Linked DNA regions of Sinorhizobium fredii NGR234. The main gene of each other region encodes a partner of the protein of the gene in region 2 in a complex. Links are inferred from orthologs where the notes say so. Each region holds a gene or a part of one and is shown on either strand. Other genes may lie near its edges.

What was found. Proteins that work in one complex are often made in the same cells at the same time.
Region 1: the proteins of ccmE (region 2) and ccmB are in contact, whole or in part, in a solved structure (PDB 8CE8), measured with the Escherichia coli proteins. The link is inferred for Sinorhizobium fredii NGR234 from one-to-one orthologs.

The regions. Positions count from the first base shown.
Region 1 is NC_012587.1:3,392,744-3,398,029, reverse strand. Bases 2,327-5,286 are described here. They hold ccmB (heme exporter protein CcmB), read left to right. Parts: upstream 2,327-3,456; coding sequence 3,457-4,116; downstream 4,117-5,286. Other genes in these bases: NGR_RS27290 (DsbE family thiol:disulfide interchange protein), read left to right, coding at 5,199-5,286; ccmD (heme exporter protein CcmD), read left to right, coding at 5,026-5,202; NGR_RS27300 (heme ABC transporter permease), read left to right, coding at 4,259-5,029; ccmA (heme ABC exporter ATP-binding protein CcmA), read left to right, coding at 2,837-3,460; acnA (aconitate hydratase AcnA), read right to left, coding at 2,327-2,567. Also shown: more of acnA, read right to left, coding at 1-2,326. UniProt on the Escherichia coli protein: Required for the export of heme to the periplasm for the biogenesis of c-type cytochromes.
Region 2 is NC_012587.1:829,525-837,148, forward strand. What follows is about bases 2,318-5,289. They hold ccmE (cytochrome c maturation protein CcmE), read left to right. Parts: upstream 2,318-3,563; coding sequence 3,564-4,016; downstream 4,017-5,289. Other genes in these bases: ccmI (c-type cytochrome biogenesis protein CcmI), read left to right, coding at 2,422-3,567; NGR_RS15210 (heme lyase CcmF/NrfE family subunit), read left to right, coding at 4,013-5,289. Outside these bases: two-component system response regulator FeuP, read left to right, coding at 1-233; NGR_RS15190 (ATP-binding protein), read left to right, coding at 223-1,608; NGR_RS15195 (hypothetical protein), read left to right, coding at 1,818-2,285; more of NGR_RS15210, read left to right, coding at 5,290-6,001; NGR_RS15215 (cytochrome c-type biogenesis protein), read left to right, coding at 5,998-6,453; NGR_RS15220 (Do family serine endopeptidase), read left to right, coding at 6,766-7,624. UniProt on the Escherichia coli protein: Heme chaperone required for the biogenesis of c-type cytochromes. Transiently binds heme delivered by CcmC and transfers the heme to apo-cytochromes in a process facilitated by CcmF and CcmH.

The sequences.
Region 1 (5,286 bases), 2.6 Mb from region 2 along the record:
ATCTTGGCGACGCGCTTTTCGCGCGGCTGGACATTGGCGAGACCTTCGATCGTCACGACCTCGTCACCCTTCAAGGCCAGCGATTCCCAGGTCATGCCCGCTTCGAAGACGAAGGGGATGACGCCCATGCCGACGAGGTTCGAGCGGTGAATGCGCTCGAAGGACTGGGCGATGACGGCCTTGACGCCGAGCAGGTTGGTGCCCTTGGCCGCCCAGTCGCGCGACGAACCGTTGCCGTATTCGACGCCGGCGAAGATGACCAGCGGAACGCCCTCTTCCTTGTACGTCATGGCCGCATCGTAGATCGAGATCTCTTCCTTGGAAGGATAGTGGATGGTGTAGCCACCTTCCTTGCCGTTCGGGCCGAGCATGTGGTTGCGGATGCGGATATTGGCGAAGGTGCCGCGCATCATCACTTCATGGTTGCCACGGCGGGTGCCGTATTGGTTGAAGTCGGCAACGGTGACGCCATGGCCGAGCAGGTAGGAGCCTGCCGGCGACGCCGCCTTGATCGAACCCGCCGGAGAAATATGGTCGGTGGTGATCTTGTCGCCGAAGAGGCCGAGGACGCGGGCGCCCTTGATGTCGGAAATGCCGGCGCCCTTCTTGCCCATGCCGACGAAATAGGGCGGGTTCTGGACATAGGTGGAGCCCTCGTCCCAGGCATAGGTCTGACCGGCCGGAACCTGAACCGCCTGCCAGTTTTCGTCGCCCTTGAAGACGTCCGCGTATTTGGACGCATAGAGATCGCGGGTCACGTACTTGAAGATGAACTCCTGGATCTCCTGCGAGGTCGGCCAGATGTCCTTGAGATAGACCGGCTTGCCATCCCTGTCTTCGCCGATCGGCTCCTTGGTCAGATCCTTCTGGACCGTGCCGGCGAGCGCATAGGCGACGACGAGCGGCGGCGAGGCGAGGTAGTTCGCCTGGACGTCCGGCGAGATGCGGCCTTCGAAGTTGCGGTTGCCGGAGAGAACGCCGGCGGCGATCAGGCCCTTGTCGTTGATGGTCTTCGAGATCGGCGCCGGCAGCGGACCGGAATTGCCGATGCAGGTGGTGCAGCCGAAGCCGACCAGGTTGAAGCCCAGCGCGTCGAGATCGGTCTGCAGGCCGGACTTGGCCAGATATTCGCCGACGACCTGCGATCCCGGCGCCAGCGAGGTCTTGACCCAGGGCTTGGTCTTCAGGCCCTTGGCTACGGCATTGCGGGCGAGCAGGCCGGCAGCGATCAGCACCGACGGGTTCGAGGTGTTGGTGCAGGAGGTGATCGCGGCGATCGCGACGTCACCGTGGCCGAGGTCGAAATCGGTGCCTTCGACGGCATAGCGGTTCGCAAGCTGGCCGGGCTTCTTGTAGTCGTTCTCAAGCGCGGTGGCGAAGCCCGAGGCGATGTTCTCGAGCGCGATCCGGCCTTCGGGACGCTTCGGGCCGGCCATCGACGGCACGACGTCGCCGAGGTCGAGTTCCAGCGTGTCGGTGAAGACCAGTTCCGAGCCGTCGCCTTCGCGCCACATGCCCTGAGCCTTCGAATAGGCTTCGACCAGCGCGATGCGCTGCTCTTCACGGCCGGACATCGTCAGGTAGTTGATGGTTTCGGCGTCGACCGGGAAGAAGCCGCAGGTAGCGCCGTATTCCGGACCCATGTTGCCGATCGTGGCGCGGTCGGCGAGCGTCATGTTGTCGAGGCCCGGGCCGAAGAATTCGACGAACTTCGAGACGACGCCCTTCTTGCGCAGCATCTGCACGACGGTCAACACCAAGTCGGTCGCGGTGACGCCTTCCTTGAGCTTGCCCGTCAGCTTGAAGCCGATGACTTCCGGCAGGAGCATCGAGACCGGCTGGCCGAGCATCGCGGCTTCGGCCTCGATGCCGCCGACGCCCCAGCCCAGCACACCGAGGCCGTTGATCATCGTCGTGTGGCTGTCGGTGCCGACACAGGTATCCGGGTAGGCGGTGATTTCGCCGTTCTCTTCGCGGGTCCAGACGGTCTGGCCGAGATATTCCAGATTGACCTGGTGACAGATGCCGGTGCCGGGCGGCACGACGCGGAAGTTCTTGAAGGCCTGCTGGCCCCATTTCAGGAAGCGGTAGCGCTCACCGTTGCGCTGGTATTCGAGTTCGACGTTGCGGGCGAAGGCCTGCGGCGTGCCGAATTCGTCGACGATCACCGAGTGGTCGATGACGAGATCGACCGGCACGAGCGGGTTGATCTTTTCCGGGTCGCCGCCGAGCGACACCATGGCGTCGCGCATCGCCGCGAGGTCGACGACGGCCGGAACGCCGGTGAAGTCCTGCATCAGCACGCGCGCCGGGCGGTAGGCGATTTCGTTTTCCGCAGTGCCCTTGTCGCTGAGCCATGCGGCGACGTTCTCGATGTCCTTCTTGGTGACCGAGCGGTCGTCCTCGTTGCGCAGCAGGTTTTCCAGCAGCACCTTCATCGAATAGGGAAGCTTCGACACACCGGCGAGCCCGTTCGCTTCCGCTTTCGGCAGGCTGTAATAGACATAGTCCACGCCGTTGACCGTGAGCGTGGAGCGACAATTGAAGCTGTCTAGGGACTTGGACACTGGAAATACCCCGTTCCGTCTGATCGCCAAAAACTGACGTACGAACGCCCGAGCGCCTGTGAGGCGCGAAATGGGATGCGGGTGCGGCCATTTCCGCTGTCCGTACGTGGAATGTCATTCCAGGTTCGGCGCTTGGATGAAATTCACGCCGACCGCTGGCGTGTTGGCCGCCTTATAGATAATTTCTTGAAATCGTGCCAGACCAACCAAGGGTCAATCGGAACTTTTTTTGCTCTTCAGAAGAGAGCGTCAGGGAAAGCCTAAAGTTGATGCGCCTGCTGGTAGAGAGTTTGAGCGCGAGGCGCGGTGAAGACTTGATTTTCCACGATATTTCCTTCGACCTTGCAACCGGCGAAGCACTGGTTGTGACAGGTCCGAACGGCTCGGGAAAATCGACTCTGCAGCGCGTTCTGGCGGGCCTTCTTCAGGCCGAATCGGGGCGGGTATCGCTGAAGGACGGGCCTTCCGGCTTCGAGCATCCCCGCGAGCTCAGTCATTATCTCGGCCACCGCAATGCGATGAAGCGGGAATTGACGGTCGAGGAAAATCTCTGTTTCTGGCAACGCTTCCTCGGCAATTCGCCGGGCGGCTCCGGCCTCGATCTCGCAGCGGCCGCCGCGGCCGTCGGCCTTGCCGGCGTCACCCATCTGCCGTTCGGCTATCTTTCCGCCGGGCAACAGCGGCGCATGGCCATGGCGAAGCTGCTTGTCGCCTATCGGCCGATCTGGATTCTCGACGAGCCGACGGCCGCGCTCGATGCCGGGGCGGACAGGCTCTTTGCCGGGCTCGTCGCAGGCCACCGTGAGCGTGGCGGCATCGTCATCGCCGCCACCCACCAGTCGCTGGGGATCGGCCAGGCGAAGGCGTTGCAGATGACGGGGTTCGCGCATTGATCGCTCTCTTCTTCCGTGACCTGAAGCTCTCGGTGCGCGCCGGCGGCGGCGCGATGATCGGCGTGCTCTTCTTCATGACGGTCGTCTCGGTGATCCCGTTCGGCGTCGGGCCGGATCTCAATCTGCTCGCCCGCATCGGCCCGGCGATCCTCTGGATCGGCGCGCTGCTCGCCTCATTGCTCGGCCTCGACCGGCTTTTCCAGGCGGAGCGCGAGGACGGTTCGCTCGATCTCATGCTGATGCACGAGACGCCGCTCGTTCTCACCGTCTTCGTCAAATGCGTCGCCCATTGGGCCGCCACCGGCCTGCCGCTGGTGGTCGCCTCGCCGTTTCTCGGCCTGTTCATGAACATGGACGAGCTTGCCATCGGCGCGACCATGCTCACCCTCTTTGCCGGGACGCCGGCGATCACCTTCATCGGGGCGGTCGGTGCAGCCGTTGCGGTGGCCCTGCCGCGCGGCGGGCTGCTCGTCTCGATCCTCGTGCTGCCGCTCGCCATCCCGGTGCTGATCTTCGGGGTCAGTGCGGTCTATGCGGCGATCGAGGATCCCGCCCCCTTCCTGCCGCCTTTCATGATTTTGATGGCGATAACCCTGTTCTTCGCGGTGATTGGACCGGTGGCGGCGGCCGCCGCGCTGAGGCACTCGGCCGATTGAAGGCTGCTGCGCTTCGACAGGCCAGATGGCAGCCTTCACGTCCTTGTTTTGTGCATGCGTTGTCTCAAAACCGCTATACTGACGCAATCGTGATTGACCGGGGTCAATTGCCGAAGGACGTCTTCCGCGTTAAAGAGCCGTCATGAGCGAAAACAGCCTGGCCATCCGCAAGTTCAGCGACCTCGCCAACCCGACCCGGTTCCTGGCGCTGGCCGATCGCGTCTTGCCGTGGTTTGCCGTTCTTACGGTGCTCACCTTCGCAGCCGGCCTTTGGCTCTCCTTCACCACCGAGAGTGATTATCAGCAAGGCGAGACGGTGCGCATCATGTATGTGCACGTGCCCTCCGCCTGGCTGTCGATGATGTGCTACTCGGTGATGGCGATTTCGGCACTCGGCACGCTGGTGTGGCGCCATCCGCTCGCCGATGTCTCGGCCAGGGCGGCGGCGCCGATCGGCGCCTGTTTCACCTTCCTGGCGCTCGTCACCGGCTCGCTCTGGGGCAAGCCGATGTGGGGAACCTGGTGGGTATGGGATGCGCGGCTGACCTCGGTCTTCGTGCTCTTCCTCATGTATCTCGGGCTGATGGCGCTCAACCGTGCCATGGACGATCCGGCCCGCTCGGCACGCGTCTCGGCGGTGCTGGTGCTGGTCGGCTTCGTCAATATTCCGATCATCAAATTCTCGGTCGAGTGGTGGAACACCCTGCACCAACCGGCCAGCGTCATGCGCCTCGACGGGCCGTCGATCGATCCGGAATTCCTGTGGCCGCTCATCGTCATGGCAATCGGTTTCACGCTGTTGTTCTTCACGCTGCACATCGCGGCGATGCGCAACGAAATCTGGCGCCGCCGGGTGACGTCGCTCCGGCGCCAGGCGGCCCGCAATGCCGGCCGGGAGAGCTTGGCGCCATGATGAGCCATGCAGCCTATGTGATTGCCAGCTATGCGGTCGCCTTCGCGGTCGCTGCGGGGCTCGTCATCTGGGTCGTCGGCGATGGTCGCGCCCGGCAGCGTGAATTGAAAACGCTCGAAGCCGCCGGCATTCGCCGCCGTTCGGCGGAAGCGCCGGGCGGAGAAGCCCTATGACGAGCACCCAGGCGCCGCAACCGGACGAGCGCGGGCCCGGGGCCTTGCGCTACCTGCTCGCGGCCCTTCCGCTTCTGATCTTCG
Region 2 (7,624 bases):
CGCTGAAGCTGACCTCCCACGAGTTCCGGCTGCTCTCCTATCTCATGCACCACATGGGCCAGGTTGTTTCCCGCACGGAGCTTGTCGAGCACATGTATGATCAGGACTTCGACCGCGACTCCAACACGATCGAGGTCTTCATCGGCCGACTCCGCAAGAAGATCGGCAATGACCTGATCGAAACCGTGCGCGGTCTCGGATATCGGATGCAAGCACCCGGCAATGGTCATTAGATCCCTTACGGCGCGCGTTCTGGCGGTTTCGACCGTCTGGGCCGTCGTTGCCCTCGTCGTGATCGGAGTGGTCATCTCGGCGCTCTATCGGCAAGGCTCGGAGCGTGGCTTCCAGGACTTGTTGCGCGCCCAGCTTTACAACGTCATCAACTCGATCTCCGTTGACGAGAAGGCCGCGCTGACCGGCAGCCCTCAACTCGGGGATCTGCGCTTTTCCCAGCCGCAGACCGGCTGGTACTGGATCGTCGAGCCGATCGGCGAATTCGATACGCCGCCCTTGCTGTCGACGTCGCTCGGTTCCGCCAAGCTGCCGATCGTCAGCGTCGACGAGATTCCATTCGACATTCGCTACGAGCGCTTCTACACGACCGAGGACCCGTTCGGAAACGAGGTCGAAGTGGCTGAAACCGAAGTCGTGCTCGATATCCAGGGCCATACGGCGCGCTTCCGGGTTGCCGGCAACCGCGACGTCCTGGAGGCGGACATCGATCGGTTCACTCGCAACCTGACGATCGCGCTCTCCATCTTCGGCCTCGGCGGGCTTGGGGTGAACGCCCTGACCATTCTCTTCGGCCTCAGACCGCTGGACCAGGTCCGCCGCTCGCTCGAAAAGATCCGCACCGGCCAGAGCGAGCGCCTAGACGGGGCATTTCCCCGCGAGATCCAGCCGCTTGCCAATGAGGTGAATGCGCTGATCGACAGCAACCGCCGCATCGTCGAACGCGCCCGCATGCAGGTCGGCAATCTCGCTCACTCCCTGAAGACGCCGATCGCCGTGCTGCTCAACGAGGCGCGCGTTCTGGAAGTCCCGCACGGCGAACTGATCAGGACGCAGGCGGACGCGATGCAGACGCAGGTCCAGTCCTATCTCAGCCGTGCCCGCATCGCGGCGCAGCGCGGATCCATTCTGGCGAGGACCGAGGCCCAGCCGGCTCTCGAAAGGATCATCCGGGTGATGCGGCGGCTCAATCCGGAGAAACAGTTCAGCCTGTCGATCAATCCTCCGGGGCTGGTGCTGGCCATGGAACAACAGGATGTCGAGGAAACCGTCGGCAACCTGCTCGAAAATGCCGCGCGATACGCACGCGACCACGTCGTGCTCAGCGTCGAGCCCGCCATCGACCAGGCGCGCAGCAAGGAGTCCGGCCGCGAATGGATCGTGCTCAGGATCGACGACGACGGGCCGGGGCTCGACCCGGATCAGATCGCATTGGCGATGAAGCGCGGTAAGCGGCTCGACGAAAGCAAGCCCGGCACGGGGCTGGGCCTGTCGATCGTCAGCGAGATCGTCGGCGAATATCAGGGCAGCGTCGAACTCAGTCGACGCGAGGAGGGCGGCTTGAGAGCCAAACTCGTTCTGCCGGCAGCTGTCTGACGCGGAGCGAGCAGCTTACAGATCCGGTCGAGTGGTCGCCATCGTGATCCGGCGGTCACACCGGCAGTCGAAAATGCTGCGTCCTGCACGGCGCGCGGTTGCCTAGTGCGGCCGGGGGTGCAAAAAGAAATCCTGAAAGCGCGCCGTTTCGAGGCCATCGCCGAGATGCAGACGGCGACCGGTCAATGAGGGTTGAGTTGTCGCGTATCATGAGGATTAACGCAGAAATAGGCCGGTCCGTTGCTCTGGGAGGCAGGATCGTGGTTGTCGCATCGACTGTTGCCCTTGCCGGCTGCGGCACGACCGGCGGCGGCAAAGGCGGGGCGGCCGTCGCGGGACTTGGCGCGGCCGCGGCGGGCGGAGCCTCGTCGGCGGCCTATATCGAGGCCCTGCAGGGCGGCGTCATAGCGCGCCTCGACAATATCGAACTCGGCAAATCCGACCGGCAGCGCGCCCTCGAGGCGGAGTATCGCGCGCTCGAGGCCGCCCCCGGCGGCCAGCCGGTGGCATGGGAAGGGCGCGGTGTGAGCGGCTCGGTTGTCGCCGCCGCCCCCTATCAGGTCGGTTCTCAGAATTGCCGTCAATACAGCCACACGGTCGTCGTGAAGGGTCAGTCATCGACGGCGCGCGGCGCGGCATGCCGCAACGGCGACGGGACCTGGTCGCCATTGACCTGAGGCGAATGCGGCGCCCCGGACCAGCCGTGCCGCCCTTGCGGCCGGCACAGGCCCCCCTTGCGGCGAAACGCCTCAAATCTCCGTCATTTTCGGTTTTCGAGTTGGAAAGCCGGGAACCTCATAGTATTTCGCATCCATGTTGTTCTGGATTCTTGTCGCCATCTTGACGGCGGCTGTTGCAGTCGCGCTCGTCCTCCCGCTGATGCGGGCGGCGTCGCCACTTCCGTCTCCTCACAGCCATGACATCGAGGTCTACCGCGACCAGCTCGACGAACTGGCGAGGGATCGGGAGGCCGGGCTGATCAGCGGCGCAGACGCGGAACTCGCCAGGGCGGAGATCGGGCGCCGCTTGATTGCCGCCAGCGCCGCCGACGCATCTGCCGCGGAAAGTGTTTCCAGGCGGCTCGGCTCGAAGCGCCTGGCGCAGGCGTTCATTCTCCTCTGTCTTCCCGCCGTTGGGCTCTGTCTCTACTTGACGACGGGCAGTCCTGGCGTGCCGGCGCAACCGCTCGCAGCGCGGCTTGCCAATCCCGGAGAAGACATCAGTATCCTGATCGCCAAGGCCGAAAATCATCTGGCCATCAACCCCGACGACGGGGCGGGGTGGGACCTGCTCGCTCCGATCTACATGCGCAGTGGCCGCGTCGACGATGCGGTCGCCGCCTATGATCGCGCAATCCGGCTGCTTGGACCGACCGCGGCCAGGCTCGGCGGCTATGCCGAGACGCTGATCGTGCAATCCGGCGGTCTTGTGACGGCGGCGGCACAGGACGCCCTGAAGAAGGCGCTGGCTCTCGACGCCGATGATCCGCGCTCGGAGTTCTATCTCGCCCTCGGCCTCAAGCAGGAGGGGAAGCGCGGCGATGCGCTAACGGCCTTCCGCAAGCTTGCCGACACGTCGCCTGCCGGGGCGCCGTGGTTGCCGCTGGTCAACCAGCACATCGCCGAGCTTACCGCCGGCGAACCCGGTGTTGGCGGCCAGTCGCTCGGAAATCCGACATCAGAGGATATCGCCGCCGCCGAGGGGATGAGCGCTGGCGATCGTCAGGCAATGATCCGCAGCATGGTCGACGGTCTCGCCGGACGGCTGAAGGAAAATCCCGACAACTTCGAAGGCTGGATGCGGCTGATCCGTGCCTATGTTGTCCTCGATCAAAGAGACAAGGCCCAGGATGCGCTACGGGAGGGACTGCAGGTCTTTCCAGCCGGCGGCGACGAGGGCAAGCAATTGCTGGCCCTCGGCCGCGAACTCGGCATTGATGGCGGCGGAGCGAAACAATGACCCGTAAGCAGAAACGGCTGGCGATCATCGGCGGCGGCGTAGGCTTTCTGACGGCCGCCGTCCTTCTGGTGATGTTCGCCTTCAGCCAGGCTGTCGCCTATTTCTATGTCCCGGGAGACCTTGCAAAGGCCGACCTTGCGCCGGGCACGCGCATCCGCCTTGGCGGGCTGGTAGAAGCGGGTTCGGTGAAACGGGGTGATGGCAAGACTGTCACCTTCAGCGTGACCGATACGCTCGCGGTGGTGCCGGTGACCTATACCGGCATTCTTCCTGACCTCTTTCGCGAGGGCCAGGGTGTCGTGGCGGAGGGCGCCTTCGTCGCCGGCAGCTCGGTTTTCGTTGCCGATACGGTGCTCGCCAAGCATGATGAGACCTACATGCCGAAGGACGTGGCCGACCGCCTGAAAGCGCAGGGCGTCACGCTCGGCGGGAAGGAAAACATTCAATGATCATCGAGCTCGGACACTATGTGCTGGTGCTGGCGCTCGCGACCGCGCTCATCCAGTCGGTGCTGCCGCTCGTCGGCGTGCGGCGCGGTGATCGGGCGCTCGTCGAATTGGCGGGCACTGCCGCAACCGTCTCCTTCCTGCTCGTTGCCTTCTCCTTTGCGGTGCTGACCTTCGCCTATGTGACCTCCGACTTCTCGGTCAGGAACGTCTGGGAGAACTCGCATTCGCTGAAGCCGCTGATCTACAAGATCTCCGGTGTCTGGGGCAATCACGAGGGCTCGATGCTCCTGTGGCTGTTGATCCTCGTCTTCTTTTCCGCCCTCGTGGCAAGCTTCGGCCGCAACCTGCCTGAAACCCTGAAGGCCAACGTTCTGGCGGCCCAGGCCTGGATCGCCGCCGCCTTCACGCTGTTCATCCTGCTGACGTCCAATCCTTTCGCGCGCCTCGTACCGGCCCCGGGCGAAGGCCGGGATCTGAACCCCGTGCTGCAGGACATCGGTCTGGCTATCCATCCGCCGTTGCTCTATCTCGGCTATGTCGGCTTTTCCGTCTGCTTTTCCTTTGCGATCGCCGCGCTGATAGAGGGCCGGATCGATGCGGCCTGGGCGCGTTGGGTCAGGCCCTGGGCCCTGGCAGCCTGGACATGCCTGACGGCGGGTATCGCCATGGGCTCCTACTGGGCCTATTACGAGCTCGGCTGGGGCGGCTGGTGGTTCTGGGATCCAGTCGAGAACGCCTCCTTCATGCCCTGGCTGGCCGGCACGGCGCTATTGCACTCGGCGCTTGTCATGGAAAAGCGCGAGGCATTGAAGATCTGGACCGTGCTGCTGGCGATCCTGACCTTCTCGCTGTCGCTGCTCGGCACGTTCCTGGTGCGCTCCGGCGTGCTGACGTCGGTTCACGCCTTCGCCACCGATCCGACGCGCGGCGTCTTCATCCTGGCGATCCTCGTCGTCTTCATCGGCGGCGCCTTGTCGCTCTTTGCATTCCGCGCCTCGCATCTGAAGTCGGGCGGTCTGTTCGCGCCGATCTCGCGGGAAGGCGCGCTGGTGTTGAACAACCTGATCCTGACGACGGCAACGGCGACCGTGCTGACCGGCACACTCTACCCGCTGGTGCTCGAGGCCCTCACCGGGGACAAGATCTCGGTCGGCGCGCCCTTCTTCAACATGACCTTCGGCCTGTTGATGCTGCCCTTGCTCTTTGCGGTTCCCTTCGGGCCGCTGCTGGCATGGAAGCGCGGCGATCTCGCTGCGGCCGCCCAACGTCTCTTCGTCGCCGTGGGCGCGGGTCTGCTTTTCGCTGCCGCCGTCTACTATGCCAGGAACGGCGGGCCGGTTCTCGCCGCCCTCGGAATCGGGCTCGGCGTCTATCTGATCCTCGGCGCCATCACCGATGCCGCGCTTCGCTCCGGCCTCGGCAAGGTGGCGGCAAGCGTTGCCTGGCGGCGGTTCCTGGGCCTGCCGCGCTCGGCCTTCGGCACGGCGCTCGCCCATATCGGCCTTGGTATTACGCTGATCGGCATCGTCGCCGTGACGGCCTACGAGACGGAGACCGTCGTCGAGATGAAGCCTGGAATGCTCGTCGACGCCGGCGGCTACAGCTTGCGTTTCGATGGCATGCGCCAGGGGCGCGGACCGAACTATACCGAGGAGAGCGGTCACTTCACCGTCAGCCGTGGCGGCGTGAAGGTGACCGAGATCTGGTCGTCCAAGCGCCTCTATTCGGCGCGCCGGATGCCGACGACGGAGGCCGGCATCAGGACCTTCGGCCTCAGCCAGCTCTATGTTTCGCTGGGCGACGAGATGACCGACGGCGGGATCGTGGTGCGTATCTGGTGGAAGCCGCTGATCCTCTGCATCTGGGGCGGCGCTCTCGTCATGATGGCGGGCGGCATGGTTTCCTTGAGCGATCGGCGCTTGCGGGTGGGTGCCCCGTCGCGCGCCGTCCGGGCGGCGCGGCTTGCCGCGGGGGCCGCGGAATGATCCGGCTCCTGGTCGCGCTGTTCCTTTCAGTCCTTTCCGTCGCGCCGGCCCTTGCGGTCAACCCGGACGAGGTGCTTGCCGATCCGGCGCTCGAAGCACGGGCGCGGGCGATCTCGGCTGAGCTTCGCTGCATGGTTTGCCAGAACCAGTCGATCGACGATTCCAACGCCGAACTCGCCAAGGATCTCCGTTTGCTCGTGCGCGAACGCCTGAAGAGCGGTGATTCCGACGAGGCGGTGATCGCCTATGTCGTCTCGCGCTATGGTGAGTTCGTGCTGCTCAATCCCCGTTTCGAGGCCAAGACGCTGGTTCTCTGGGGCATGCCCGTCCTCCTGCTCGTCCTTGGCGCGCTCACCCTGGTCGTCGCCGCGCGCCGGCGTGACGCGCGGCCGGCGGGCGCACCGCTTTCCGACGACGAAAAGGAAAAACTGGACAAGCTGCTCGGGCCGTAAGGTTACGGCGCCCTCCTCGGAAACGCCTGAAAATTCAAGGAGATGAAGGGCTGCTTGGCTGCCGAGTCGAGCAGACCCGTAGATAGAGTACGACCGTCTTCCGCCCGCTCCGTCGAAACATTACCAAAAATTCATCTTCCGGACAGAACCCAGTAAGGTCCCATCCGTTACACCTTGCGTCATCGGCTGTTCCTCCAGTCACAGCCAAACGAGCGGGTTCCGGGCGGTTCGCCCGGATACCTCGCTGGTGGTCAAGTTTCGAAGCTGTCCGCCGCTCGGCGGCGGCTTCATGCAAGAGAGAAGGCAAAACGCATGTCCATGATCAAAACTCCGCGTCCCTCGCTGAAGACCGTTCTGAAGACCTCCACGGTCGCCGGTCTTGCCGCCGTCATGCTGACGACAGGCCTGCCGGCGCAGATCACCCAGTCCTTCGCCGAGGCCGTCAAGGTGCAGGCGCCTTCCGTTCCGAGTTTCGCCAACGTTGTCGACGCCGTTTCCCCGGCCGTCGTTTCCGTTCGCGTCCAGGCACGGGAACAGGCGTCCAATGACGAAAGCAACTTCACCTTCGATTTCGGTGGCCGCGGTTTTGAAGACCTGCCTGACGACCACCCGTTGAAGCGTTTCTTCCGTGAATTCGGCGGTCCCGATTCCCGGGACGGCGATCGGGCCGATCGCTGGCGTGATCGGCGCGGTCCGCGTGGGGAAGGTCGCCTGCGCCCGAGAGCCCAGGGCTCCGGCTTCTTCATCACCGAGGATGGCTACCTCGTCACCAACAACCACGTCGTCTCCGATGGCTCCGCCTTCACGGTCATCATGAATGACGGAACGGAGCTCGATGCCAAGCTTGTCGGCAAGGACAGCCGCACCGATCTTGCCGTTCTCAAGGTCGATTCGGCCAACCGCAAGTTCACCCATGTCAGCTTCGCCGACGACAAGAATGTCAGGGTCGGCGACTGGGTGGTCGCGGTCGGCAATCCCTTCGGTCTCGGCGGCACCGTGACGGCGGGTATCGTCTCGGCACGCGGCCGCGACATCGGCTCCGGCCCCTATGACGATTATCTGCAGGTCGACGCGGCGGTGAACCGCGGCAATTCCGGTGGCCCGACGTTCAATCTCTCCGGCGAGGTCGTCGGCATCAACACGGCGATCTTCTCGCCGTCGGGCGGCAATG